3 regions of the Streptomyces sp. NPDC107562 genome follow, and region 2 is predicted to be linked to each of the others. Evidence: riboswitches for the same ligand, from Rfam matches in the RefSeq annotation. Region 2 holds a riboswitch; each other region holds the start of a gene.
The links. Region 2 has a riboswitch for cyclic di-AMP ahead of ACZ7LV_RS22415 (C40 family peptidase). Riboswitches for the same ligand answer to the same signal wherever they lie in the genome.
Positions count from the first base shown of each region.

Region 1: linked by a shared signal. The riboswitch ahead of ACZ7LV_RS34765 (M23 family metallopeptidase) and the one ahead of ACZ7LV_RS22415 (C40 family peptidase) in region 2 are both predicted to bind cyclic di-AMP.
Region 3: linked by a shared signal. The riboswitch ahead of ACZ7LV_RS23250 (transglycosylase SLT domain-containing protein) and the one ahead of ACZ7LV_RS22415 (C40 family peptidase) in region 2 are both predicted to bind cyclic di-AMP.

Region 1 is NZ_JBVKBE010000018.1:122,142-129,971, forward strand. It holds gene ACZ7LV_RS34740 (GTP cyclohydrolase II) at 1-498, opposite strand, end outside; gene ACZ7LV_RS34745 (MarR family winged helix-turn-helix transcriptional regulator) at 609-1,121, opposite strand; gene ACZ7LV_RS34750 (dihydrofolate reductase family protein) at 1,242-2,372, shown strand; tRNA gene ACZ7LV_RS34755 (tRNA-Met) at 2,486-2,559, shown strand; gene ACZ7LV_RS34760 (PP2C family protein-serine/threonine phosphatase) at 2,719-3,969, shown strand; cyclic di-AMP (ydaO/yuaA leader) riboswitch at 4,185-4,364, shown strand; gene ACZ7LV_RS34765 (M23 family metallopeptidase) at 4,376-5,425, shown strand; gene ACZ7LV_RS34770 (PrsW family intramembrane metalloprotease) at 5,537-6,847, opposite strand; gene trmB (tRNA (guanosine(46)-N7)-methyltransferase TrmB) at 6,890-7,708, opposite strand.
Region 2 is NZ_JBVKBE010000008.1:80,701-88,530, reverse strand. It holds gene ACZ7LV_RS22440 (PspC domain-containing protein) at 1-287, opposite strand, end outside; gene ACZ7LV_RS22435 (PspC domain-containing protein) at 467-1,765, shown strand; gene ACZ7LV_RS22430 (LuxR C-terminal-related transcriptional regulator) at 1,762-2,508, shown strand; gene ACZ7LV_RS22425 (C40 family peptidase) at 2,519-3,586, opposite strand; gene ACZ7LV_RS22420 (hypothetical protein) at 4,085-4,438, shown strand; gene ACZ7LV_RS22415 (C40 family peptidase) at 4,530-5,726, opposite strand; cyclic di-AMP (ydaO/yuaA leader) riboswitch at 5,735-5,888, opposite strand; gene pcrA (DNA helicase PcrA) at 6,200-7,830, shown strand, end outside.
Region 3 is NZ_JBVKBE010000008.1:246,790-254,619, forward strand. It holds gene ACZ7LV_RS23230 (LolA family protein) at 1-1,130, opposite strand, end outside; gene ACZ7LV_RS23235 (polyprenyl synthetase family protein) at 1,706-2,716, opposite strand; gene ACZ7LV_RS23240 (hypothetical protein) at 2,924-3,085, shown strand; gene ACZ7LV_RS23245 (CocE/NonD family hydrolase) at 3,108-5,102, shown strand; cyclic di-AMP (ydaO/yuaA leader) riboswitch at 5,384-5,561, shown strand; gene ACZ7LV_RS23250 (transglycosylase SLT domain-containing protein) at 5,565-6,047, shown strand; gene ACZ7LV_RS23255 (HAD family hydrolase) at 6,011-6,886, opposite strand; gene ACZ7LV_RS23260 (carboxymuconolactone decarboxylase family protein) at 6,952-7,413, opposite strand; gene fahA (fumarylacetoacetase) at 7,649-7,830, shown strand, end outside.

The sequences.
Region 1 (7,830 bases), on a different contig from region 2:
ACCGCGCAGCTGCTCGGCCTTGTCGGGGTTGTTGGACAACAGGTCCAGGTCCGTCACGGACAGGGCGCCGAGCATCTGGGCCGCCGCCGTGTAGTCGCGGGCGTCCTCCGGGAGGCCGAGCGCGGTGTTCGCCTCGTACGTGTCGAGGCCCTGGTCCTGAAGGGCGTAGGCGTCGAGCTTGTTGTAGAGGCCGATGCCGCGCCCCTCCTGGCGGAGGTAGAGCAGCACGCCGCCGCGGGTCGCGATGCGCTCGACGGCCTCACGCAGCTGGGGGCCGCAGTCGCAGCGGGCCGAGCCGAAGACGTCGCCGGTCAGGCACTCGGAGTGCAGGCGCACCAGGGGGCGGGGGCCGGGCTCGCCGAGGACGACGGCCACGTGTTCCTGGCCGTCGGCCAGACCGTGGAAGGTGACCAGGTCGGCGTCGACGCTGTAGCCGTCGTGGAAGCGCAGCGGCACCCGGACGCGGGCACGCACGGTGGCGGCGGGGAAGTCGGGCATACGGGTCTCCGGAATCGGTTGTTTCAGTTTTGAAGCAGCCTCTTGATCGGCGACCCTACCGCATGCTTTAAAGTTAAAGCAAACAGTCCCCCGTGCGGTCTCGGCCGGACTCAGGAGCAGGGCGACGACCGGCGCCGCCAGGGCACATCACCCGACGCGCCGCCCTCGTCCTCTCCCTGCAACGCCTGCGCGACCCCCGTGAAGATCTCCTCCAGCTGGCCCACCTGCTGCGAGGTCAGATGGTCGAAGAGCGTCGCGCGCACCGTCCGCACATGTCCCGGCGCCAGCCGTTCGACCGTGGCCATCCCCTCCTCCGTCAGCGCGGCCACGCTCCCCCGCTTGTCCCAGGGGCAGTCCTCGCGCCGTACCAGCCCGTCCTTCTCCAGCCGGGTGACGGCGTACGTCAGCCTGCTGCGGGTGATCTTCAGGTGCTCGGCGAGATCCGTCATCCGGAGCCGGCGTTCCGGGGCCTCGGAGAGATTGGCGAGGATGGAGTAATACATGTGCGGCATGCCGGCCTCCTGCTGGAGCTGCCGGTCGAGCGCGTCCTCGAGGAGAAGGGTGGCCCCCATGTACGCGCGCCAGGCGCGCTGCTCCTGCGGAGTGAGCCAGCGAGTCGTCATGCCGCCAGTGTAGTTTTGCTTAAAACTTGAACCACATAGTCCGGGCCGGCGCGCCGCCAGGTACGCGGGCCCCCGGCCCGGCAGGCCGCCGGTCCCCGACCCCGAGGCGGAGCGCGTCCCATGCCCTACCCCTACGTCCTCCTGTCCGCAGCCGTCTCCCTGGACGGCTACCTGGACGACACCGGCCCCGACCGCCTCCTCCTGTCCAGCCCCGCCGACTTCGACCGGGTCGACGACGTACGGGCCTCCGTCGACGCGATCCTCATCGGCGCCGGCACCATCCGCGCCGACAACCCGCGGCTGCTGGTCAACTCCCCGGACCGCCGGACGGCGCGGACGGCGGCGGGCAAGCCGGAGTACCCCCTCAAGGTCACGGTCACCGGCACGGGCGACCTGGACCCCGACGCCCGCTTCTGGCACACCGGCGGCGAGAAGGTGGTGTACACGACGACGAAGGGCGCCCGGCGCCTGGCGGAGAACCCCGTCGCGGCCGACGTGGTAGCGCTCGGCGACACCGTCGACTGGCGCGCGGTCCTGGCGCACCTGCACGACGTACGAGGAGTCCGCCGCCTGATGGTCGAGGGCGGCGGCACCCTGCACACCCAGCTCCTCCTGGAGGGCCTCGCCGACGAGATCCAGCTGGTGCTCGCCCCCCTCTTCGTCGGCGACCCGGCCGCACCCCGGCTCTTCGGGCCCGGCGCCTACCCGTCGGGGCGCCTGCGCCTGGTCGAGTCCCGGCGGATCGAGGACGTCGTCCTGATGCGCTACGAGCCGACCGCCCCCGGCACCGGCAGCCTCGCCTCGGCCGCCGACCGCCGCTGGCTGGCCCTGGCCTGCGAGCTGGCGGCGCTGTGTCCGCCATCGGACACGGCGTTCAGCGTCGGCGCGGTGGTGGTGGCGCGGGACGGCACCGAACTCGCGCAGGGACACTCCCGGGAGGGCGGCGACCCCGTCGTCCACGCGGAGGAGGCGGCGCTCGCGAAGATCGACGCGGCCGACCCCCGGCTGCCCGGGGCCACCGTCTACACCAGCTTGGAGCCCTGCACCCGCCGCGCCTCCCGGCCCCGCCCCTGCGCGCGGTTGATCCTCGACGCCGGGGTGGGCCGCGTGGTCACGGCCTGGCGGGAGCCGGACACCTTCGTGCGCGACGCGGACGGGAGCGGGACGCTGGCGGCGGCCGGGGTGGAGGTCGCGGTGGTTCCGGAGTACGAGGAGGCGGCCAAGGCGCCCAATCGGCACCTCGCGGGGTGACCGACACCTGGCGGGGTCATCGCACCGCGAGCGCGGAAAGCGCTGGTCGGCGAGGGCGGCGGGAAACCCTGGCGCGGAGCGTCCCGCGCATGGCGTACACTGGTGTCTACCGACGCGGGGTGGAGCAGCTCGGTAGCTCGCTGGGCTCATAACCCAGAGGTCGCAGGTTCAAATCCTGTCCCCGCTACTGAAGGCCCGGGGCCGGAATCCAGATCATGGATTCCGGCCCCGAGTCGTTTCCCGGCAACGCTCGCGCCCGTCATCCGGTCGGCCCGCCCGGCTGGTAGCGGGCCGCCGCTCCAGGAACCCTGGACAGGTGCGGTGACCTGCGTAACGGGAGACGACAGTGCGGCCTGCGGAGGCAGAGGGAGAGGGGCTGTACGCCGGATCCGGCGGCCGCGTCCCCGGCGACCCGGCCCCCGAAGACCCTGCCCCCGGCCCCGGCCGCCCGGACGACTTCCCCACGTCGGAGAGCCCGGTACCGCCCCTGCCGCCGCCCGAGACGCGGCCGATCTCCTACGCCGGCACCCTCGTCCGCGTCCTTCCCGCCCTGCTCCTGGTGATCGGCGGCAGCTACGACTACATGACCCCGCGCGGCTTCACCGGCGCACCCCTGTTCACCGCCGCCCCGCTGATCGCCGCGCCGCTGCTGTCCCGCCGCGCCACGATCCTCACCGGGGTGGCGGCCGTGCTCGTGGTCCTCGGCCTGGACCTCCGGTTCGACGAGGTCACGGAGGTGGAGTCGCTGACCGAGCTGGCCACCGTGGTCACGGTCTCCCTCCTCGCTGTCTTGATCAACGTGCTGGTCCGGCGCGGTCACGCCCGCCTCGACTCGGCCTGGGAGATCGCTGAGGCCGCTCAGCTGGCGGTGTTGCCGGAGCCCGTCGGGAGGATCGGCGGGTTCGAGATCGCCGCGCGCTACGAGGCCGCCCAGGCCGACGCCTTCATCGGCGGGGACCTCTACGCGGTGCAGGACAGCAGGTTCGGCGTGCGACTGGTGGTCGGGGACGTGCGGGGCAAGGGCATGGGGGCGGTCGCCGCGGTCGCCGTGGTCATCGGGGCGTTCCGGGAGGCGGCCGAGCACGAGACGACGCTGGAGGCGGTCGCACAGCGGCTGGAGCGGGCGCTGGCGCGCGAGGGCACCCGCCGGGACGGGATCGACGCCTTCGAGGGCTTCACCACCGCCGTCCTCGCCGAGATCCCGCACGACGACGGGGTCGTACGGATCCTCAACCGCGGCCATCCACCGCCCCTGATGCTGCACGCCGACGGCACGGTGAGCACGCTGCCCGCCCGTGATCCGGCGCTGCCGCTCGGGATGGGTGAGCTGGGCACCTGGCCGGACCGTGCGGAGGTGTGCCCTTTCCCGGGCGGCGCGACGCTCCTGCTGTACACCGACGGCCTGTCCGAGGCCCGCGACGCGCACGGCGCCTTCTACGACCCCGCGGCCCGGCTGGCCGGCCGGACCTTCCCCGGCCCCGGCGAACTGCTGCGCACGGTGGCCGAGGAGGTACGCCTGCACAGCGGCGGCGGCACCACCGACGACATGGCGCTGCTCGCGGTCCGTCGGCCGGCCGACGCGTGTCACCCCGGGTGATCGAACGGAAGCCCTCCGCATAACGACTGACGCACCGTCAGATGTGGAGATGACTCCGAATGACGGTCAACTCGCCCGAATTTCGCCGTTCATAGACCTGTACGTCCCGACAGAAAGCGTTAATGATCAAGAGGAACAGCTTGGAAATCAGGCCCCGGTTCTATTAACGTCCGATAACGCAGCGCGGTCGTCCCAGCCGTCACAAGAGGCGGCTCCGTGCGCACGCGCCGAATCCCGCGCGAGGCCCTCACCGGCCGCACAAGGGAACCGGGGAACCATCATATTGGGGTGAATCGGGCGTATGTCGCCGTAGCAGTACGGCTGATTTACGCGCGTAGGAGACCTTCCTGCTCCGAACCCGTCAGCTAACCCGGTAGGCGAGAAGGAAGGAAAGGAGTACGCCCACGTGGCGTCCAACCGGCCTGCCCCACAGGCCCCGTTCGTGCCGCAGCAGCGCACCGCCGACGGCACCGACACATTCGTCTACGGCGCGCCGCGCACCGACGAGGGGCCGTGGGAGGAGTGGAATCCCAGCGCGGAGACCCTCCTTCCCGTACGCGGCCGGCATCGTGTCAGCAAGCAGCGTGGCGGCGGACTCGCCCGCAGCTCCACCGTTCTCGGCGTCGGTGTCATAGCCGCGGTCGGCGCGGGCGGCATGGCGAGCGCCAACACCGGCAAGCCGCCGGTGTCGATCTCGATGCCCGACCTGCCCAACGTCGGCTCGCTGATCTCCGACGACGACTCCGGCTCCGCCGACACCAAGACCGCGACCGCTCCGCTCAGCAGCCTCGCCACGGTCACCGTGGACACCGCGGAGGGCACCACCGACGCCGGTGAGACGCTGCGGGCCCGCATCATCGCGCAGGCCGAGCAGCAGCAGGAGCAGGTCGAGAGCAAGGCCGCCGCGGAGGCCGTGGCCGCTGCCGAGAAGGCCGCCGCCGAGGCCGCCGCCAAGGCCGAGCAGGAGGCCAAGGAGAAGGCCGCCGCCGCCAAGGCGAAGGCCGAGGAGGAGGCCCGGCAGAAGGCCGAGGCCGAGCGGCTCGCCGCGCTGGCCAAGCAGTTCACGCTGCCGACCTCGTCGTACACCCTCACCTCCACCTTCGGCCAGGCCGGCGCCCTGTGGTCCTCCGGGTACCACACGGGTCTCGACTTCGCCGCGCCGACCGGTACGCCTCTCAAGGCCGTACACAGCGGCACCATCACCGAGGCCGGCTGGAACGGCTCGTACGGCTACAAGACCGTGCTGACCCTCGACGACGGCACCGAGCTCTGGTACGCCCACCAGTCGTCGATCGGCGTCAGCGTCGGCCAGAAGGTCGCCACCGGCGATGTGATCGGCCGCGTGGGCGCGACGGGCAACGTGACCGGCGCCCACCTGCACCTGGAGGTGCACACCGGCGGCGGCGGTGGCATCGACCCGCTGGCCTGGCTGCAGAGCAAGGGCCTCACCCCCTGAGGCTCCGGACCCGGGTCCGACGCGAACTCCGGTGGTCCTGACGGCAACCCCCCGACGTCAGGACTGCCGGTTTTCGTCTGTCCGGTGCGCCCCCGCGCCGCCGTTCTCGCCCTACGTCCGGTACGGGTTGTACGCCGGGTAGGGCGTCGCCGGCCCGTACACGGGCGCCCAGCCGTGGACCGGCGGCATCAGCACCGGCACGGGCGGAGCGGTCGCCCGCGCCGCGTACTCCAGGGCCGGGCGGGCGATCTCCCGGCGGTTCCACAGTTCCTGGAGCAGCTCGCCTTCCCGTACGACGAAGTCCGCGCGGGCACGGCCCAGGCGGCCCCGGCGCCGGAGGAAGGCGAGGGACGTGGCGTACGCCTCGTACTGCGCGACCGTGCGGCCCGCCGGTCTGCCGAGGTGGTGGCCGGCGTACTCGCGGGCCAGCCGGCGGGCCCGCATGGAGCCGAGGGCGAACGGCTCGGCGGGCGAGAGCCAGCCGGCGACGACATAGGCCGGCAGTTCCTCACGGACGGTCCGCAGCTCGCGCTGGCGCGTCCAGATCACCAGCCAGGTCAGCAGGCCGAACGCGGGGACCATGAAGCCGCCGTACACCGCGAAGAAGCCGTAGTCCCCGAAGGTCGCCGAGCCGTTCCAGAAGGCGTGCATGCCCATCGCGAGCAGCAGCCCGGCCGGGGGCAGCAGGACGCGGCGCAGTCGCTGGCGCTCCCCGGCCAGGGCGGCGATGCCGAAGCCGATGCCGGTGAGCACCGTGAACAGGGGGTGCGCGAACGGCGACATGATGACCCGCACGAAGAAGGTCGCGGCGGTCACCGAGGCGATGCCGCTGTGACCGGCCAGCTGGTCGGTGCCGAAGGCGGTGCCGAGGTAGAGGATGTTCTCGGTGAAGGCGAAGCCGGTGGCGGTGACGCCCGCTATCACGACGCCGTCCACGATTCCGGTGAAGTCGCGGCGCCGGAAGAGGAAGAGCAACAGGATCGCGGCCGCCTTCGCGGACTCCTCGACGATCGGGGCTATGACCGTGGCGCCCCAGGTGTCCGCGCTGGTCGGGTCGGCGGTCGCGGTCGCTATCCACCGGGTCGCGAAGCTGTTGGCGATGATCGCTATCAGCGCGGCGGCGCAGGCGCCCCAGGAGAAGGCGAACACCAGATTCCGCCAGGGTCCGGGCTCGACCCGGTCCAGCCAGCGGAAGACGGCTATGAGCAGCGGCACGGGCAGGATCGCGAGGCCGAGTCCGACCAGGAAGCCCTCGGTGCCGGTCTGTTCGCGGACCAGGGCGAGGATCACCAGGCCGGACAGGGTGAGCAGCGTGATCAGTGCGCCGTACCGCACCCACCGCCTGTGCCACCAGTGCGCGTGCCGCAGGGTGCCGCCGGCCGGGATGCCGGGGTGCGTCGGGTACGGGGGACTGGTCGCCACGGCATTGACCCTAACGAGCGAAGAGGCGAACGAGGGCAGGTTTTACGGCTGACCTTCGTGCGGCACACGGCGGAAGAGCAGGTCGTTCACCACATGACCCTTCTCCAGGCCCTGCCCCTCGAAACGGGTGCGGGGGCGGAAGCCGGGACGTGGCGCGAAACCTCCGCCTGGTCGGGTGTTCGCGAAGGCGGGGTGCGCGGTGAGCACCTCCAGCATCACCTCGGCGTACGGTTCCCAGTCCGTCGCGCAGTGCACGAGCGCGCCCGGCTTCAGACGGGCCGCGGCGAGGGTGAGGAAGTCCGGCTGGATCAGCCGCCGCTTGTGGTGCCGCTTCTTGGGCCAGGGGTCCGGGAAGAAGACGCGCAGCCCGTCGAGGGAGTCCGGGCGGAGCATCTCGCGCAGCAGGATGATCGCGTCGCCGTTGGCCACCCGGACGTTGCCGATGCCGCTCTGGTCGGCGAGGTTGAGCAGATTGCCCTGGCCGGGGGTGTGGACGTCCACGGCGAGGATGTTGGTGTCGGGGTCTGCGGCGGCCATCCGGGCGGTGGCCTCGCCCATGCCGAAGCCGATCTCCAGCACGACGGGGTTGTCGTTGCCGAACAGCTCGGCGAGGTCCAGGACCCGCGAGCCGTCGATGTCCAGCCCCCACGTGGGCCACAGCCGCTGCAACGCGTCCGCCTGCCCTGCCGTCACCCGGCTCCGTCGCGGCTGGAAACTCCGGATCCGCCGCTCGAAGTGCGACCCGGCGGGGTCCGCCATCGGGCCGTCCGGAAAACGCGGCTCCCCCTTGACCCGCACCCGTCCGGCGACGGCATCGAGGGTGGGGTGAGGGGCTTCGGGGGTGTTCAGCGAGTCAGACACAGTGGGGCCGATTTTACGGGGTCGGAGGCGAGCGCCTCCGTGGCGTTCACGACGCTCGTCGGGGCTCGTCGGGACGGGGGGCCGACGGGGGGTGGGTGCGGCGGTGGCGTGCGGGCGGCAGT
Region 2 (7,830 bases):
CCGCCCGTCGCGGAGAGCACGGCGAGGGTGATCCGGAAGATCACCGGGTCCATGTCGCACTGCCGCCCCAGTCCGGCGCACACACCGGCGATCATCTGGTGCCGCCGGTCCCGCCGGAACCGGTGCGAGGGCTCCAGCCGCGTGCGGCCGTCGGGCTCGCCGGGCACGCCGGGTGTTCCGGGTCGGCCGGGCGTTCCGGGCGCTCCGGGCTCGCCGGGCACGCCAGGGCCCTCGGGTCCGGCGGCACCGCCGGGCACGGCATCCGTGGCGTGCTGGTGATCGGTCATGGGTCCATGGTGACGGGCGAGCAGCCGTGGCGGGAGTCGGTATGACCCTGGCCGGACCCTGATATCACCCCTGAGTCGGGACGGGGGAGGCGTTCGACCGGCCCGCGGTTCGAAGATCAGGGGAGTCTCGGGGGTCGACCCTGATGCTCCGGCCCGCCGGTCGTGTGACCATCAATGGCATGCCGGAAGCCGCAACCGCAGCAGCGCCTCTCGACGAGCCGCGGCCGCCGCGCAAGCTCTACCGCAGCAGCGACGGACGCTGGCTGGGTGGCGTGGCGCGGGGGCTCGCCGGCCATCTCGGCCTGCCCGTCATCTGGGTGCGTCTGGTGTTCGTCGGCCTGTTCACGGCCGACGGCCTCGGCGCGCTGCTGTACGCCGCCTTCTGGTTCTTCGTGCCGCTCGGCGTCGGGGGCGTCGAGGCGCAGCGGCCGCCGTCGCTGGTCGCCACCGAGACCTCTCCCGACGGCCGCAGGAAACTCGTGGCCCGCAGACCGGACAAGGGCCAGATCGTCGCCCTTCTCCTCATGGTCGTCGTGGCCATGGTCTTCGTCGGCAATGTGAACCTGGGCGGTGGCGCCCAGGCCTACCTACTGCCCGCCGTGCTGGTCGGTGCCGGTGTCGCCCTGGTCTGGCGCCAGGCGGACAACGCCCGCCGGGCCCGCTGGGTCGAGGTCGGCCGCCGCAAGCGCACCCTCAACCTGCTGCGCGCGGTCGCCGGCGTCCTGCTGGTCACGGCCGGTGTCACGGGCGTCTTCGTGCTCCAGGGCTCCGCGGCCCACCTCGGCTCGGTGCTCCAGGCGGCCCTCGCGGTGCTCGTCGGGATCACGCTCCTCGCCGGTCCGTACCTGGTCCGGATGACCCAGGACCTCTCCGAGGAGCGCCTGATGCGCATCCGCGCCCAGGAGCGCGCGGAAGTCGCCGCCCACGTCCACGACTCGGTGCTGCACACCCTGACGCTGATACAGCGCAACGCGGAGAACCCCGGCGAGGTGCGCCGCCTGGCCCGCGCCCAGGAGCGCGACCTGCGCACCTGGCTCTACAAACCGGAGGGCACCGGCAAGGACGAGGCCGACGAGCCGACCACCCTCGCCGACGCGGTGCGGCGCAACGCCGCGGAGATCGAGGACAAGCACGGAGTCCCCATAGAGGTCGTCGTGGTCGGCGACTGCCCGCTCGACGAGCGGATCGGCGCACAGATGCAGGCCGCGCGCGAGGCAATGGTGAACGCCGCCAAGTACGGTGGCGACGGCGGCGCCGTGCAGGTCTACGCCGAGGTCGAGGGAAAGACGGTCTTCGTGTCCGTCCGGGACCGCGGTCCCGGCTTCGACCTCGACTCGATACCCGCCGACCGCATGGGCGTCAGAGAATCGATCATCGGCCGCATGGAGCGAAACGGCGGCACGGCCCGGCTGCGGGCGGTGCCGGACGGCGGCACGGAGGTCGAGCTGGAGATGGAGAGGGCGGAGAAGACGTCATGAGCGACCCGACCGAGGCGAACGGAACGGCGGGAGCGGACGAGTCGGCCGAGCCCGCGCGGACGACCGGCGGCGGTGAGGGCGGGCGGCACGTGCGCGTGGTGCTCGTCGACGACCACCGGATGTTCCGCACGGGCGTGCAGGCCGAGATCGGCCGGACCGACGAGACCGGCGTCGAGGTCGTCGGCGAGGCCGCGGACGTCGACCAGGCGGTCACGGTCATCACCGCGACCCGCCCCGAGGTCGTCCTCCTCGACGTGCACCTGCCGGGCGGGGGCGGCGTCGAAGTGCTGCGCCGCTGCGCTCCGTTGATGGCCGACCCCGAGCAGCCGGTCCGTTTCCTGGCGCTGTCCGTCTCGGACGCGGCCGAGGACGTGATCGGCGTGATCCGCGGCGGCGCGCGGGGGTACGTCACCAAGACGATCACGGGTACCGACCTGGTCGACTCGATCTTCCGGGTCCAGGAGGGCGACGCGGTCTTCTCGCCGCGTCTGGCCGGCTTCGTGCTCGACGCCTTCGCCTCCACCGACGCGCCGCCGGTCGACGAGGACCTCGACCGCCTCACCCAGCGCGAGCGGGAGGTCCTGCGCCTGATCGCCCGCGGCTACGCCTACAAGGAGATCGCCAAGCAGCTGTACATCTCGGTGAAGACGGTCGAGTCGCACGTCTCGGCGGTGCTGCGCAAGCTCCAGCTCTCCAACCGGCACGAGCTGACCCGCTGGGCGACGGCCCGTCGGCTGGTGTGACGAGCCCGCGTCACACCACCCTGGTCGCCCCGGCGAACGGCATCTGGTCGATCGGTGCCAGGCGCACCGGGGCCGAGGGATTGGGCGCGTGGATCATCTGGCCGTTGCCGACGTAGAGGCCCACGTGGCTGATGCCGGAGTAGAAGAACACCAGGTCGCCGGGGGCCAGTTCGGAGCGCGAGACGCGACGGCCGGCGTCGATCTGGGCGTAGGTGGTGCGGGGCAGGGCCACCCCGGCGGAGCGGTACGCGGCCTGCGTCAGGCCCGAGCAGTCGAAGGCGTCGGGGCCGGTGGCACCCCAGACGTAGGGGCTGCCGAGCTTCTGGTAGGCGTACGAGACGGCCGCGGCGGCCCGGGAGCTGGGCGCCGCCGTCGTGGCGGAGCCCGGGGCCTCCAGGGCGTCGCGGCCGGCCGTCGAGGCGCGCGAGGCGCGGTCGGTGCCGTCGCCCTCGGCGAAGCGGGCCCGCTCCTCGGCCGTCAGCCGGGACAGTAACCGCCGCGCCTCGTCCAGCTTGCCGGTGACGGTCCTCTTGTGCCGGTTCAGCTCGGCCTGCCGGGACTGGAGGGAGGCCAGTTCGACGCGGGCGGCTCCGCGCAGTTGCTCGATCTCCCTCAGCTGTCTGCGGACGCGTGTGACGGCGGCCGCCTGCCGGTCACCGGCGCGTTCGGCGAAGGCGGCACCGTCGAGATACCGGTCCGGGTCGTCGGAGAGGGCCAGTTGCAGCGCGGGGTCCAGGCCGCCGTCGCGGTACTGGGCGGCCGCGTACGAACCGAGCGCGTCCCGCGCCGAGTTGAGCCGCACCTCCTTGCGGGCCGCCTCGTCCTGGAGGCCGCCCAGCCGCTTGCGTGCCGCCCGGGCCTCCTCCTGCACGCCGTTGTACTTCTCGGTGGCGACCTCCGCCTCCTGGTACAGCCTGTCCACCTTGGCCTTGACCTGCTCCGGCGTCAGCTGGGGCTCGGCGTGGCCGATCCCGTCGAGGCCCGTCGCGGTCGCCGCGCCCGCGAGGGCGATCGTCGCCGCCGTGCGGGCCTTGGTGCCGTTGGCCGAGCGTGGTCGGGGCTTGCGGTGGGCTGCCACGTGGACTGCACGTCCTTTCGTACGACTCGGGCGACCGCCGGTCCGTACGGCCACCGGGTGGACGTACGACCGCGCCGGGGCGGCTGACGCGTCCGGCGGCGCCCCGCACAGGGGATGCGGGGCGCCGCCGGACCTTTCGGCGGTGGTGTCCGGCTGCCGCCTCTGGCCAGGGGCGGCGGTGGGGAGCCGGTCACCTGGTGGAGGACGCTAAACCCGGGCGTGTCGTGGTGGTGACGCCTTGTGCGGAAGTGACGCCAGGGGAACGGTGGGTGACCGTATGTGATCGGGCGCGCGTTTCGGCGCCGACGTCTTCACGCGGCGCGATGACCGATGCGGCGATTCCGGGCCGGGCGGGAGCGCGGGGCTGCTATGGGGCGCATATATGCAGACGCCTTGCGCCGGGGGCGGCCCGGTGCCGGGAGGCCCGCCGCCGGGCCGCAGGGTGTGGGGCAGCCCGGTGTGGGGCGGGCGCGCCCCTCCTGATTAGGCTCCGGCCCCATGGACGTACTCATCCACCTCTTCGTCGGCCTGCACATCATCGGCATCGCCGCCCTCCTCGGTGGCTTCCTGACCCAGATGAAGGCGATGGGCCAGGGCACCGCGCGATTCGTCCCGGCGATGCTGCACGGCGCACTGACCATGCTGGTCACCGGCGTGATCCTGGTCGGCCTGAACCAGGCGGACGACCAGCCCGTCGACAACATCAAGATCGGCGTGAAACTGGCGCTGCTGATCGTGATCCTCGGCCTGGTCTACGTGAAGCGGGACGACGAGAAGGTCGACAAGGGCATGTTCGGCCTGGTGGGACTGCTGACCGCGGCGAACGTCTTCATCGCCGTGCTCTGGACCTGACGCCCGTCCCACGCGCGCGTGCCGCGGAAACCGCCGCACGCGCGCGTGTGAGCCCTTCGGCCGCCTCCGCGACCGCCTGGGGGCGCCGGTGTCAGGCCGGGCGGACCACGCTGTGGATGGAGGACTCGCCGTCGTAGTAGACGGACTCCTCGCGGACGTACGCGCCGGGCTTCGGGGCGTGGATCATCATGCCGTTGCCGATGTACAGGCCGACGTGGGTGACGTCGTCGTAGAAGAAGATCAGGTCGCCCGGCCGGGCGGCGGCGACGGAGACCGTCGTGCCGGCGTCGACCTGGTCGTAGGTGGTGCGCGGGAGGGTGACGCCGGCGGCCTTCCACGCGGCCTGGGTGAGGCCTGAGCAGTCGTAGGACTCGGGGCCGGTGGCACCCCAGACGTACGGCTTGCCGATCTGCGCGCGGGCGAAGGCGAGCGCCTTCTCCGCCTTGGTGGCGTACCCGGTGTCCGAGGCGGAGTCGCCGGAGCCGGACTCGGTGCCCGTGCCGGCCGAGGAACCGGCGCCCGAGGAACCGGCGCCCGAGGACTCCTGCTCCTGCTGGGCCGCCTCCTGGCGCCGCTGCTCCTCCGCCTGCTGCCGGGCGAGCTCGGCGGCCTTGCGCTCGGCCTCCTCCTGCTTCTTCTTCTCGATCGCCGCGAGGCGGGCCTTCTCCTCGGCGGTCAGGTCCGACAGCAGCTGCCGCGCGTCGGCGAGCTTCTTCTGGACGGTGGCCTTGGCCGACTGAAGATCGCTCTGCGACTCGGTGAGCGTCTCCAGGCTCCGTGTGGCCTCCTGGCGCTTCTTCATCGTCGCCGACTGCTCGCTGAAGTACTCGTCGACCGCGCCCTTCTGGCGGTTGGTCAGACGGCCCATCAGCTGGTTCTGGTCGAAGTAGTCCTGCGGGGAGTCGGCGAGCAGGAAGGTGGCGGTGTCGGGGACGGAGGCCCCGGTGCGGTACTGGGCGGCCGCGTACGTCCCCAGTTCCTCACGCGCCTCGTTCAGTTTCTGGGTGCGCTGGGCGACGTCGTCCAGGAGGGTGTCGACGCGCTTGCGCTGTTTCGCGGTCTTCTCCTTGCCCGCGTTGTACTTCTCGGTCGCCGACTCCGCCTGTCGGTAGAGATCGTCGACCTTCTTCTCGACCTCCTCGAGGCTCGGCTTGTCGTCGGCCGAGGGCTCGGCATGGGCGGTCTGGGAGAGCAGGGCCACGGAGGTCAGGGCAGCGGTGGCGAGGGCCGGTGTGCGTATGCCTGCCACCCGCGCGCCGGTGGGGCGCGACTTGCGGTGCGACGCCAAAGGAGGCGACTCCTTCCATCTGCCGCCTACCGGGTTAGCTGTCGGGTTCGGGCGGGTGGTTCGGAAGGGTTGCCCTACGACCCGCTCCCCGGAGGGATTTGGGTCGATTCACCCCAAGTTCGGTGGGTCCCCGGCTCCGGCTGCCTTGGGCGCATCGGACTCGGCGGAGGCCGCGCGGCCCGGCGACGTTCGCCGGTAAGAGTCGTGCGGCCTGTCCGGCACCGTAGCCAACTCGTGTGGCCCGTGTGAAGGTTGGTGGGTGATATGCCCGATACATTTTCGTGACCTTCAGTCAGTGGTCACGCGCCGCGCGAGGTCGTGTTCGGACCGTGAGCGCTGGTCGGCGCCGAGGTCCTGGTGACGGCGGGCCGGGCGGTGGCGGGCCGGGCCCGCGGTGGCCGTCGGCCCCGGGGCCCGGGATGTTTCCGGGGCGGCAGCGGGTTGTCGGTGGGGCGCCCTAGACTCGGAGAGCGATGAGCAGCCTCTTTGACGACAGCTTCCTGGCGGACCTCCAGGCCCCACGGGCCCATGAGGAGCCTCCGTCACCGCCCGAGGACGATCACGCTCCGGAGTCGTTGCCGGACGATCTGTTCGGCGGGAAGTTCGACGCGCCTCCGGACCGGGACGCCTACTACCGCGACGGCGCCCCGCGCCCCGCCCTGGACGCCGCCACGCTCCTGGAGGGGCTGAACGACAACCAGCGCGCCGCCGTCGTGCACGCCGGGTCCCCCCTGCTCATCGTGGCGGGCGCGGGCTCCGGCAAGACGCGTGTCCTCACCCACCGCATCGCCCACCTCCTCGCCGAGCGCGGGGTGCACCCCGGCCAGATCCTCGCGATCACCTTCACCAACAAGGCCGCGGGCGAGATGAAGGAGCGCGTCGAGCGACTGGTCGGCCCCCGGGCCAACGCGATGTGGGTGATGACCTTCCACAGCGCCTGCGTGCGCATCCTGCGCCGGGAGTCCAAGAAGCTCGGTTTCACGTCGTCCTTCTCGATCTACGACGCCGCCGACAGCAAGCGCCTGATGTCCCTGGTCTGCCGCGACCTGGACCTCGACCCCAAGCGCTACCCGCCCAAGTCCTTCAGCGCCAAGATCAGCAACCTCAAGAACGAGCTGATCGACGAGGAGGACTTCGCCGCCCAGGCCACTGGGGGCACCTCCCAGACGGAGTCTGGGGGAGGCTTCGAGAAGACCCTCGCCCAGGCCTACGCGCTGTACCAGTCACGCCTGCGCGAGGCCAACGCCCTCGACTTCGACGACCTGATCATGACGACGGTCAACCTGCTCCGCGCCTTCCCGGACGTCGCCGAGCACTACCGCCGCCGCTTCCGGCACGTCCTGGTCGACGAGTACCAGGACACCAACCACGCCCAGTACGCCCTGGTGCGCGAGCTCGTCGGCACCGGCGAGCGAGCCCCCGAGGACGTCGACGTACCGCCCGGCCCGGACGAGCTGCCGCCCGCCGAACTGTGCGTGGTGGGCGACGCGGACCAGTCGATCTACGCCTTCCGCGGCGCGACCATCCGCAACATCCTCCAGTTCGAGGAGGACTACCCGAACGCCACGACGATCCTGCTGGAGCAGAACTACCGCTCCACGCAGACGATCCTCTCCGCCGCCAACGCCGTCATCGAGCGCAACGAGTCCCGCCGCCCCAAGAACCTGTGGACCAACGCCGGCTCGGGCGCGCGCATCACCGGCTACGTCGCCGACTCCGAGCACGACGAGGCGCAGTTCGTCGCCGACGAGATAGACCGTCTGACGGACGCCGGCGACGCCAAGGCGGGCGACGTCGCGGTCTTCTACCGCACGAACGCCCAGTCCCGTGTCTTCGAAGAGATCTTCATCCGCGTCGGACTGCCCTACAAGGTCGTCGGCGGCGTCCGCTTCTACGAGCGCAAGGAGGTCAGGGACGTCCTGGCCTACCTGCGGGTGCTCGCGAACCCGGAGGACTCGGTGCCGCTGCGCCGGATCCTCAACGTTCCCAAGCGGGGCATCGGGGACCGGGCGGAAGCCATGATCGACGCGCTCTCCCAGCGCGAGAAGATCAGCTTCCCGCAGGCGCTCAAGCGGGTCGACGAGGCGTACGGCATGGCCGCCCG
Region 3 (7,830 bases), 170 kb from region 2:
AAGACCGTGCCCGAGCCGAACGTGCCGTTCACCTCGTCGCCGAGGGAGCCCAGGAAGCCACCCGCGGCGCCCAGCTCGCCCATGTCACCGCGCCCGGCGCCGGAGGCCGCGCCCTCGGCCCCGGAGTCGAGGACGGCGACGGAGGTCCAGCCCTCGCCGATGACGTTCAGCCCTTCGAGGCCCTTGGCGAGGTCCTCCTCCTCCGGCCGCTGCGAGGAGTGCTCCGGCGCCTCCACGCTGCCCTCCTCGGTCACCTTCGCGCCCTTGGGCGGGGTGAAGTCGAAGGTCGACGCGGCGGGCTTGGCGAAGCTGACCTGCGTGAAGCCCGCGTCCACCACGGCGGCGCCACCGCTCGCCGGGGTCAGCGTGAACTTCAGCGGCATCCCGGTCTCGGCGTCCACCGCGACGCTTATCGCGCCCACCGTGGAGCCGGACTGCTTCGGCTCGATCAGCAGCTTGTAGGCGTCCCGGCCGGCCACCTGGGCGGTGCCGTCGACGGTCACGGACGTGGTGTCGTCGACCGCCTTCAGCGCCTCCTCGGTCATCCCCTTGGGTGTGGCCGGGGTCTCGTCCGCGCCCCGCTCGCCCCGCTCGACGCCCTCGTCCGAGGTGCCGTGGTAGACCTCGTTGGACGCGCTGTCGTAGCCCCAGACGTCCTTGCCGTTGTGGATCAGGCTGTACTCGGCGGCGTTCTCCAGCAGCGACAGCTTCTGCCTGTCGGGGCCGTCGGCGGCGACGCGCAGGGTGTGCGTGCCGGTGGCCAGCTCGGTCAGCTTCGCCGACGGGTCGGCGGAGGAGCCCTCGCCGCCGCCGGACGGGGTGGCGCCTGACATCAGGTCACCCTCGAGGCCTCCCAGGTCGGGCAGTCCCAGGTCGGTGCTGATCTTCACCGTGCCGGACAGCTGCTCCACGTCCGACGCGGCGATCTTCTCCAGGAGTTCCTCGGCGGTGATCTTCGGCAGGTCGGGGCTGCCGGAGTCGGCCAGGGCGGGGACGAGCCCGATGGTGCCCGCCGCCAATCCCAGGACCGCCGCCGGGACGACGTACCGGGCGGCCTTGCGCCGCCGTGCCGCGCGCAGTTCGTCCGCGTCGGCCACGGCCGTGGTGTCGTCGGATTCGTACGGTGCCATGTGTGCCTTACCTCCGTCGTCGGCGGCGGCTGCCTCGTCGCGTCCTCGCAGGGGTCCCACCCTGAGCCGCCATTCTCACCCGGATCGGTGAGGAGTGGTGTGTTCCCGTGTTCTCCATCTGACCAAATCAGGCGGCAAGATGCGTCAGACCCGGGAGCCAACTCCGCGTACTGCTGGGGTATGACACGACACGACGGCATCACCCCCTACCCGTAGGGGTACGAGGGGAGCCCCGAGTACTACGGGGGTAGCGAGGGCCGGACGAGCGCCCCGCGAAGCCGGCACGGCCCCCACCGGCCCGAAGACCGGCCGGCCGGCCCATCGGCCCCCGGACCGGTCCGACGGCAGAGACCGGGCAGACGACCGGAGCCGGGTCCGACGGCCGGCCCATCGGCCCCCGGACCGATCGGGGCAGGGACCAGAGCCGGACCGGCAGTCCGAGCCGGGCAGGCCCGAAATCGGCCCCAAGGCCGAACCGGGACGGGCGGCCGAAGCCGTCGGACCACCAAGGCACGGCGGACGGCCGAAGCCGTCGGACCACCAAGGCACGGCGGACGGCCGAAGCCGTCGGACCGCTATCCCGCCCGGTGCACCACGGCGTCGCACAGTTCCGTCAGCGCCGTCTTCGCGTCGCACTCGGGCAGCGGGGCGAGTGCCGCCCGCGCCTCCTGCGCGAACCGGACGGTGTCGCGCCGCGCCTGCTCCAGCGCCGGATGCGCCCGGAGCGCGGCCAGCGCCTCCGCGTGCCGCGCGTCGTCGGAGAGGTCGGAGGCGAGCAGCTCGCACAGCGCGACGTCCTCCGCCAGCCCGAGCCGGTCGGCCCGCTCGCGCAGCCGCAGCACGGGCATCGTCGGGATGCCCTCCCGCAGGTCCGTGCCCGGCGTCTTGCCCGACTCGTGCGAGTCGGAGGCGATGTCCAGCACGTCGTCGGCGAGCTGGAAGGCGACGCCCAGGCGCTCGCCGTACTGGGTGAGCACGTCCACCACCGACTCGTCGGCCCCGGACATCATCGCGCCGAACCGGCACGACACCGCCACCAGGGAACCCGTCTTGCCGGCGAGCACGTCGAGGTAGTGCTCGACCGGGTCCCGCCCGTCCGACGCCCCCGCGGTCTCCAGGATCTGACCGGTCACCAGCCGTTCGAACGCCTCGGCCTGCACCCGGACCGCCTCGGGACCGAGGTCCGCCAGGATGTGCGAGGCGCGGGCGAACAGGAAGTCACCGGTCAGGACGGCCACGGAGTTGCCCCAGCGGACGTTCGCGCTCGGCACCCCGCGGCGCACCGCGGCCTCGTCCATCACGTCGTCGTGGTACAGCGTCGCGAGATGCGTCAGCTCCACGACCACCGCGGAGGGCACGATTCCGGGTGCGTACGGGTCGCCGAACCGGGCGGCCAGCATCACGAGCAGCGGCCGGAACCGCTTCCCGCCGGCCCGCACCAGATGCTGCGCGGCCTCCGTGATGAAGGGGACCTCGCTCTTGGTGGCTTCGAGCAACCCTTCCTCGACAGCCGCCAATCCGGCCTGGACATCGGCTTCCAGAGCCTGGTCCCGCACGCTCAGCCCGAACGGCCCGACGACGGTCACGAGGGGTCTCCTGTCTGCTGGTGTCTACTGGCGATTACGCGGAATGTCGATAGGTCGCTGCCTTCACTCAAGTCAGCGTATCCGGTCACGTTTCGATCACCGAGGCCGCCCACCGTTACACCTCAGGCGGTATCGGATCACTGCGGGTATGTTTTTGATCAGTTGATATGAGCAGGTATTTACCGACTTAGCCGGAAGAGGTGCCCCTTGCCCCGCAGCGCCGTCGACACCGGCCCCGAGGTCCGCCCCCTGACCCCCGGCCGCCGTCACCCGGCCGGCCGCAAGCGCGCGGCGAAGTCCGCGCCCGCCGCCCCGGCGGCGACGACCTCCGCGTCCTGGCCGCGCCGCGCTCCGCGTGCGGTCCGCTGAAGCCCTCCCAGGGGTCACGCCCATGCACATCCGTACGTCCTTCCCCTACGAGACGACTCACGAGGACCTCCGTATCCCGCTGCCCGACGGGACCCGGTTGTACGCGCGCGTGTGGCGCCCGATCACCGACGAACCCGTGCCCGCGCTCCTGGAGTACCTCCCGTACCGCCTGACCGACTGGACCGCGCCCCGCGACCACCAGCGCCACCCCTGGTACGCCGGCCACGGCTACGCCTCCGTCCGCGTCGACGTGCGCGGGCACGGCAACAGCGAGGGCACGCCGACGGAGGAGTACTCGGCGACGGAGCTGGGCGACGGCGTCGAGGTGGTGAACTGGCTGGCCGCGCAGGCCTGGTGCGACGGCAAGGTGGGCATGTTCGGCATCTCCTGGGGCGGATTCACCTCCCTGCGGATCGCGGCCCTCGCGCCCGGGCCGCTCAAGGCGGTCGTCAGCGTCTGCTCCCCGGACGACCGTTACGACAACGACGGGCACTACCTGGGAGGTTCCGTCCTGGCGGCGGACATGCACGCACGGGCGGCGACCCTGCTCGCCTTCGCCTGCCGGCCACCCGATCCGCGGTACGTCGGCGACGCCTGGCGGGACATGTGGCTGCGGCGCCTCGAAGAGGTCGAGCCCCTCATCCACACCTGGCTCGGCCACCAGGTGCGCGACGAGCACCGGCGGGCCGGCGGTGCCGTCGACGACTACGGCGCGGTCGAGGCCGCCGTGCTCGCGGTGGGCGGCTGGCACGACCCGTACCGCGACACCGTGCTCCGTCTGGTCGAGCGCCTTCCGGCCGACCGTGTGCGCGGCCTGATCGGGCCCTGGTCGCACCAGTACCCCGACCGCGACCTGCCGCCCGGCCCGGCGATCGGCTTCCTCCAGGAGACCCTGCGCTGGTGGGACCACTGGCTCAAGGGCAAGGACACCGGGGCCATGAGCGAACCCCTGCTGCGGTCGTACGTGATGGACGCGCATCCCCCGGCGCCCCGGTACGGGACGCTGCCCGGCCGCTGGACCGGTGAGCCCGCCTGGCCCTCCCCCCATGTGACGACGGTCACGTACGCCCTCCAGGGCGCGCCCGTACTCGTCCGGTCACCCCAGCACACGGGCGTCGACGCGGGGCGCTTCCTCCCGTTCGGCAGGGAGGCCGACCTGCCGCCGGACCAGCGGGAGGAGGACGCGCGCGGGGCGAGCTTCGACTTCGCGGTGGCGCGCGAGACCTGGGTACTGGGGCGGCCACGGGTGCGGCTGCGGCTGACCTCGCAGGTGCCGCGCGGGCAGGTGGTCGCGCGCGTGTGCGACGTGACACCGGACGGCTCCTCGACGCTGGTGACGCGGGGGGTGCTGAACCTGTCGGCGCGCGAGGGGCGGGGCCGGGCCGTGCCGTGGACCCCGGGGACCACCGAGGACGTCACCGTCGAGCTAGACGGCATCGGATACGCCTTCCCGCCCGGCCACCGCATCCGCCTCTCCCTCGCCTCCGCGTACTGGCCCTGGATCTGGCCCCAGCCGGACTCGGCGGCCGGCTTCACCGTGGATCCGGCCGGCAGCACTCTCGAACTGCCGGTACGCGCGCGTACCGCGGTCCCGTCCCCCACGTTCGAGGAACCGGAGCAGTCCGCACCCCTCGGCGCCGCCGAGGCGGCCACCCTCGACGAACCGCATCCCGAGCGCCTGGTGGTGCGGGACGTGGCCAAGGGCGAGTGGCGGCTGGAGGTCCGTCCGGACCACGGCGACCTGCGCGCGTACCCCGACGGGCTGGAGCTCACCGAGGACACGCTGGAGACGTACACGGTCCGTGAGGCCGATCCGCTGTCCGCCCGCACCCGCTCGGACCGGACGATCCGGCTGCACCGCCCGGAGCTCGCCTGGGACACGACGGTCCGCACGCGTGCGGAGATCACCTGCACCGCGGAGGAGTTTTTGACCTCAAATGAGGCGATTTGCACCTATGGCACCGAGGTGGTCTTTCATCGCACATGGGAGAAGCGCGTTCCACGGACCGCCGGTTGACTAGGACTTGGGCCTATTGCCCGATTTGCCATTCTTCTGCCCGCACGTGAGTTGGCTCACTCGGGCGTCTTCACGAGTCCCTTACACGACTGCCGCGATCCGCCTTTGCGCACGGCCGAGTTGACTCTTTTCGGCTGCAAAGGATCACGAGCGGTCAAGTCGCCTTTCGAAGATCAAATCCCGCGATAGGTGAAACGACCTCTTGTTTCGGACATGTGCTCTCGCATACGTTCCGGGCGAGTCGGGCGGAACGCCGAATCCTGCCGCCGCCCGCGCCACCCATGACGGACTCACTCACCGCACGGCAGGAGCGGGGGACCCAGGTAGGCCGCCGGACCGGACGCCGCACACCACGGCACACCGGAACGGCTCGGGGTGAAGTCGCACTCGCAAGAGGCGGCCGGGCAGCTCCCCGCCCGAACCCGACAGCTCACCTCGCAGGCGCCGGAGAGGACAGTCCCCATGACTGCAAACGGTCAGATCAGTCGTACCCGCACTGCCCGCATCGCCCGCAGGCTCGCCCTCGCAGGCACCGGCGCCGCCGTACTCGCCCTGCCGCTGATCGGCGCCACCAGCGCCTCCGCGGCCGCGCCCACGGCCATGCCCTCGACCGTCAAGTACTACACGAACAACCTCGACGGCTGGATCCGCCAGTCCCTCGACGTCATGGCGCAGAACGGCATTCCCGGGTCGTACAACGGCATCTACCGCAACATCATGCGCGAGTCGTCCGGCAACCCGAAGGCCATCAACAACTGGGACTCCAACGCCGCCAAGGGCACCCCGTCCAAGGGCCTGCTCCAGGTCATCGACCCCACCTTCGAGGCCTACCACGTGACCGGCACGGCGTACGACCCGTACGACCCGGTCGCCAACATCACCGCCGCCTGCAACTACGCGGCCGACCGCTACGGCTCCATCGACAACGTCTTCGGCCCGTACTGAGCCTCGGCCAGCAGCCGTTCGAGGACGACGGCGATGCCGTCGTCCTCGTTCGACAGGGTGATCTCGTCGGCCACCGCCTTGAGCTCGGGGTGGGCGTTGGCCATGGCCACGCCGTACGCGGCCCAGTCGAACATGGGGATGTCGTTGGGCATGTCCCCGAAGGCGATGGTCCGCTCCGGGCTCAGGCCCAGGTGCCGGGCCGCCAGCGCCAGCCCCGTCGCCTTGGTGATGCCGCACGGCTGAAGCTCGACCGTCCCCGGCCCCGACATGGTGACGGTCGCGAGCGAGCCGACCACCGCGCGGGCCACCGCCGCCAACTCGTCGTCCGACAGCGACGGATGGCGCAGCAGCACCTTGCTGATCGGCGCGCACCACAGGTCCTCGCGACGATCGATCCGCACCGCGGGCAGCGTGGGGTGCGGCATCAGATAGCCCGGCTCGATGAGGGTGAGCCCGTCGACGCCGTCCTGGTCGACGGCCGCGTACACCTGGCCGACCTCGGCCTCGATCTTGCCGAGCGCCGTCTCGGCCAGCTCCCGGTCCAGCGTGACGGACCACAGCAGACGATCCGCGCCGACGTCGTACAGCTGGGCGCCCTGGCCGCACACCGCGAGCCCGCCGCCGAGGATCTCCAGCAGCGGCCGTACCCGCGGCGCCGGCCGGCCGGTCACCACCAGATGCCGGGCCCCGGTCGCCGAGACCCGCGCGAGCGCGGCGAGCGAGCGGTCGGAGACCGTGTCGTCGCCGCGGAGCAGCGTTCCGTCCAGGTCAGTGGCGATGAGGGCGTAGTCGGTGCGCGCGTACTCGGTGCGCGCGGCATATGCGGTGGGTGCGGCCATGATCAGAGAATACGGACACCGGACCCCCACCGTTCATTCCCAACTACCTTCCCACTGTCCGCTTTTCACCCCCACGTGGTGCCCGCCGGCTCCTTGATCGTGGTGTTGACGCGGTTGAACAGGTTCGTCAGGGAGACGGCCAGGATCAGCGCCGACAGTTCCCTCTCGTCGAAGTGGTCGGCGACCTCGTCCCACAAGCCGTCCGGAACCGCCTCCTCGGACCGGTCCGCCAGCCGCGTCACGGTCTCCGCGAGGGTCAGCGCGGTGCGCTCGGCGTCGCTGTAGAAAGGCGCGTGCCGCCAGGCGGCGACCGAGGCGATGCGCTCCTCGCTTGCGCCCGCTTTACGCAGATTGTCCACATGTCCGTGGACGCAGGCGCCGCAGCCGTTGATCTGGCTGACCCGCAGCCCGACCAGTTCCGCGACCTCCCGGTCCAGCCCGCTCTCCCCGATGGCCTGGAGGAGCGCCCCGACGCCCTTCAGCGCGCCCGGGAGGACGTACGCCGGGTTCGTCATCCGTGCCTGCATGGTGGTGCCTCCTGTTGTCAGTGACCGGTGCGATCCTTGCCTTCACCGCACTGACGGATCGGGGGCGGTCGTTGTGACGGATCGACGGGACGGATCTTCTGTCCGGCGGCGCGCTACACCTTTCGGGACATTCGGAATCTTTCCGGCCTGTCGGACACTGCCCAAGACAGGTGCCGCCGCCGTAACGTGATCCGCGACCGCATGGACCGCGCGTACGAAAGTGAGGCAGCACCCCATGCCCCCCTTCGATGTCCCCGAGGGCGACCCCTTCGGTCCGCACAACCTTCCGTACGGCGTGTTCTCGCCCGCCGGGTCCGCCGAACGGACCGTGGGCGTCCGTCTCGGCGACCACGTCCTCGACGCCGGCGCGGCGGCACTGGCGCTCGGCTCCCCGTACGCCGAACTGCTGGCCCGCCC